Regions from separate parts of the Acetobacter sp. KSO5 genome, predicted to be linked through region 2. Evidence: predicted binding sites of a transcription regulator. Region 2 holds the regulator's gene; the other holds the start of a gene.
What was found. Region 2 encodes LexA, which represses DNA repair genes until DNA is damaged. Its sites were predicted from a motif close to TGTTCTANNTANGTTC; they were not measured.
Positions count from the first base shown of each region.

Region 1 (2,400 bases), 1.2 Mb from region 2:
TACGGTAGAATCGCATCCGCGTCCGCTCGTCGGTCAGGTCGCACAGCCCCTCCATTTCGGGCCGATCCTTGGCAATGTAGTTGGCCAACTTGGCAATGGCCTTTGTGCCCCCCCAGCCGACGCAGGTAGGAATCTTGGTGATCTGCTCCACGCGGCCCCGGATCGCCTCGCACCGCTCCGACAAATCCCCCGGCAACCCGGTCAGATCCAGAAACATCTCATCAATAGAGTAGGGCTCGACGCGGGGCACATGCTCCAGCAGCACCTGATAGACCCGGCGGCTCATATCGGCATAGAGCGGATAATTGCTGGAGTACCACTGCACACCAGAGAGCTTGCGCTCATTGCGGATTAGGTGCCAGGCATCTCCCATCTTGATGCCCAGACCCTTAGCCTCAGCAGTGCGGGCGATCGCGCAGCCGTCGTTGTTGGACAGCACTACCACAGGCAGGCGCTTCAGGCGCGGCTCAAAAGCCCTCTGGCACGAACAGTAAAACGAATTGCAATCAATCAGGCCGTAGACCGTCATGGCTTTTCGCGCACCACGCCCGTCACAGTGGCCCAGATATCCACATCCTGCGCCGGGTCAACGCGGATTGGCTCCCGGCTATCATCACCAGAAACCAGCCACCATCGGCCTTTCTGTGCCCGCAGCTCCGCCAGCAGAACCTGTCCTGCTGCGCAGGCGATCACCAGTTGCCCGGATATCTGCTGACCGGACGTGTCTGCTATCAGCACGTCACCGTCCAGTATGCCTCGCGCTGCAAAGGTGGCACCACGCACACGCACGGGATAACGGCTGGGCCTGCGCAGGTCCAGCACGTCAGACAGATCAATCGGCCCCTCAATCGCATCTGCTGCGGGGGAGGCGAATCCTGTTGTCCGGTCTCCTGCGTATGCGCTCATGCTCATGCCCTCCACTACAAGAACATAAAGAGAACAGTACCAGAGTGGTGGTCAAGCTTGAATCCAGCGAATCAGGATTCGAAAATATTAAAAATGATTTCTCATGCTTTAATATGGAGTAGAAAGCGCAAAAGGAAATTGGGGTAATTTACGGGGTAACAATATCAAAATTATAATACAATATTCATATATAACAATTACTTACATATTAAAAAACAAGTCCGTCGCGGACACCAATCTTTGGAAAAATACCCTTATAAAACAATAACTTAATTGGGTAACCGTATCACCCGCCCCTCTTAACGCCCACCTTTACGACTCCGCTCGCTAAACAGCACAGACGCAAGGCCAACTATCTACTCGCCGTAAAAATATGAATTAGTCGCAGGGCGCTTGTCGGGCTATAAAGGGGCTAACGACCGGCTCTTCCCGGTCGGGTTTCTTTCTGTGAATCTTCGATGAAACCCCTCCGCAGCCATCACGGCGGAGGGGTTTTTTCTTTCAGGAGAGGGCCGCACCCACCGGAGCGATGAGGTCAGCATACCTCTGCCGGACCTTCTCTCGCCCAACATTGGTTTTAGCTACCCCTTCCCCGTTTAGTTCCCGGTAAGCAGAAGGCGTCAGAGAGTTGAGATTTTCAACTATCTCCGACCACGGATAACGCCCATGCCCGGTAGAACCAAGAACCAGAACCTCTCGGATCGTCTCAACATACTCGCTCCATAGCTCTTTGGCTCGCTCCCAGACGTCTGCCTGCTCCGCTGCAAGGATACTACCGGCTTCCCGGCGAATAGCCTCCCCCGCATCCTCTACAGCCACCTCAGTGACCGCTCTTTCCTTTACAAGGGATTCTTTCCGGCGGAGGGCTGTAGGAAGGACTTCGTCAATCTCCCGCAACCGCTCATATTTCTTTGACAACTCAACCGGGAGATAAACCGTGGTCTTTCCTGTTTCCATCGCATCAAGCCGAATGTTGTTGACCTGCTCCTGGACGTCCGCAAGAGAGTCCTTCTCAGCCTGAAGCGCGGAGACGATTTTAGTAGCCTTGACTTGCTTGGCACCGACTTCGTCCAAAGCCTTGAGAGTATCCTGATAGCGGTTCTTAGCCGCTGCCAGATTGGTCTGTAGTTTGTTCATCATTTATTCCAATATTCCTTAGCGCGGCGAATGATGTATTGAAGCCGGGTGGCGTTTTCGTCGGCTTTCTGGGGGATAGTTTGAGGCCTATTGGCTTCTGGGGTGGGATTGTTGATCTCTTCTGCCCGGTCCTGCTGTTTCTTCAGAACCAAGCCCACGGCAGAAGAGCCGTTCTTCCGAATGGACGGGATGCTGACCTTTGAATTGGTCTGGGCAACATGCTGCGTCCACATAGGCATCGGTTTGTCTTTGGTTCTACCGCGACCTCCTGTGCGTTCGTGCTTCCGTCGAAAAAAGGCCGTAATTGGCGCATCAAAAGTTCGGATACGGCGAACAGAATTAGATCTCGCTTTTTTA
Region 1 is NZ_CP172014.1:188,636-191,035, reverse strand. Features, by position in the region: gene ACHQGU_RS00850 (Y-family DNA polymerase) at 1-529, opposite strand, end outside; gene ACHQGU_RS00845 (LexA family protein) at 526-906, opposite strand; gene ACHQGU_RS00840 (hypothetical protein) at 1,408-2,046, opposite strand; gene ACHQGU_RS00835 (hypothetical protein) at 2,043-2,400, opposite strand, start outside.
Region 1: ACHQGU_RS00845 (LexA family protein) is a predicted target of LexA. The motif match lies at 927-942, and genes of this name have one in related genera.

Region 2 (2,400 bases):
AAACGTCCAGTTGCCTTTATGGCGAACAGTTGGGTCAGCCTGATCCGGAAAGCGGCCGGTATCTCCGTAACCACCCAGCTTATAGGTTCCGTCCTTCCCCCAGAGCTGCGTGTGATATTGCGCTTCCAGAAACATCAGCGCCCCGGTGCCAAAATGGAATCGGGTGCCGCTGGGGTCCTGATTCTGGTTCCACGGGTCAGCGTCATTCAGAAAACCAGCGCCAATCGGGTTATCATCCGCAACGGCGGCCAGAACCGTCCAGCTTTTGGAAAGCTTGTATTTGACCCGCACGGCAGGCGTGCCCAGCGGTGACGCCGGCCCCTGATCATACAGGTTGTTATCCGGCACCATGGGCCAGGAGAATGAGGCATTCATGAACTGCATCGCGCCATCACTCCCCATGAAGTCATGACTGAGATCAAGCTTCCCAATCCGCATATCCAGCCGGTCATGGTCAAAGGTCTGGCCATACCAGACCTCATAGAGACGCAGGTTGATATCCGCCTCAATCCCGGAGACCTGATTGAACACATAAAGCGGCTGGTTGCTGAAGGGATGACCGCGAATATCCACCCCACTGATGCCAATGGTGCCGAGCGGCAGATGCGTCAGGCGCCCAAGATCCACAGAAAGCTGGCCGGTGGTCACGCCAATGTAGTTATTGGACGGCTGGCTCCCCCCGACAGGCACAGCCCACAACTCGTTCTGGTCCGTCAGCTGAAAATCCACCCCATGTTCCGCCAGCGTGCGACGTACACCGCCCCAGTCCCGCGTCAGGCGGTCTGCGAAGCTGAACGCATTCGCATCGGGAGCAGTCGCCTGCGCCGCAGCCTGAGACACACTCAGGCTGAAACAGGCACAAAACGCTGCCGGAACCGTGATAATTTTCCTAAACACCGAACCTTTTCAATATGTTATAGAACCGCATACAAAGGCGGCATCAGGGATTTCGGACCGATGATCACCGGCCCCGCTTAAATAGCCAGACTGAAAGCACAGGCCCCAACGGGCCTTCTGCAGGAACCTTTACAGACACCACAAAAAATACAGAAGTGCTTTTGGCTGGGGTGAATAACCCCTTGACTAAAAAAGAGAACTTATATAGAACAAACCCCTATAAATACAAAAACACTCATCTGCTCCGGGGTGCCGCAATGCTGACGCGCAAACAGCACAAACTGCTGCTTTTTATTGATTCTCACCTCAAGCAGACGGGTTTCTCTCCTTCTTTCGACGAGATGAAAGAGGCCATGGGCCTGCGCTCCAAATCCGGCATTCATCGCCTGATTTCCGGCCTGGAAGAACGCGGATTTCTGCGCCGCCATCACCATCGGGCCCGCGCACTGGAAGTCATCCATCTCCCGGAAATGGCGCCTGCCTCCGAAACGCTGCCCACCAATGTTGTGCGTGGTGATTTCTCCCGCCAGCAGCCCGCCGCGCTGAAAATCCCGCTTTATGGGCGCATTGCCGCTGGTCTGCCGATTGAAGCCATGGCCGAAACGGATACCTTTCTGGACATCCCGAAAGATATGGTGAGCTCAGGCGACTATTACGCGCTGGAAGTCACCGGGGATTCCATGATTGAGGCCGGGATTCTGGACGGCGATCACGTCATCATCCGTCGCACAGAAGATGCCGAGAACGGACAGATTGTTGTCGCACTCATTGATAATAGCGAAGTCACGCTCAAACGCCTGCGCCGCAAGGGCAACACCATTGCGCTGGAACCCGCCAACCCGCGCTATGAAACGCGCATTGTGCCAGCCGAACGCCTGCATATTCAGGGTCGACTGGCCGGACTGATCCGCCGCTACCATTGACGCCAGAGGAAAGACGGAGCGTGATTTTGAAAGGTCACGCGTCCGCCCGGTTGAGGCTTCTCCATTCAGGCGCAGAAACCCCATCTATCAAGGCCGGGTAGAAACGTCAGACTTTCTCTGAAACGCCCTTACGCCCCACTTGCATTGCTTCAGACACATCGTCCCATGCGGGAATCAGACGGCTCAGTGCGGCAACGGTCTCCGCAGTCACGGTCTCCTGCTGGGGCAATTCTGCCAGAATGCGCACCTGCCCTTTTTCCTGAATGGTCTTGCTGTTCTCCAGGTTGAGCGGGCCGCTCAGCACCACCCCGGCAATGGCCAGACCACGGGCACGCAACGCTTCCAGACTAAGCAGCGTATGGTTCAGTGTTCCCAGCCCGCTTCGGGCGACAAGCACCACCGGCAAACCCCAGCGTTCAGCCAGATCAACCATCATCAGCGTATCGGTCGCAGGCACCATCAGGCCTCCTGCCCCTTCCACCACGAGCGGACGCTGTGGATCCTCTAAAGGCAAAGCCAGACGTGCGGGGTCAATCTCCGCACCTTCGGCCCTGGCAGCCGCCAGAGGAGACAGAGAGGC
Region 2 is NZ_CP172014.1:1,434,218-1,436,617, reverse strand. Features, by position in the region: gene ACHQGU_RS06485 (carbohydrate porin) at 1-897, opposite strand, end outside; gene lexA (transcriptional repressor LexA) at 1,155-1,820, shown strand; gene bioD (dethiobiotin synthase) at 1,927-2,400, opposite strand, start outside.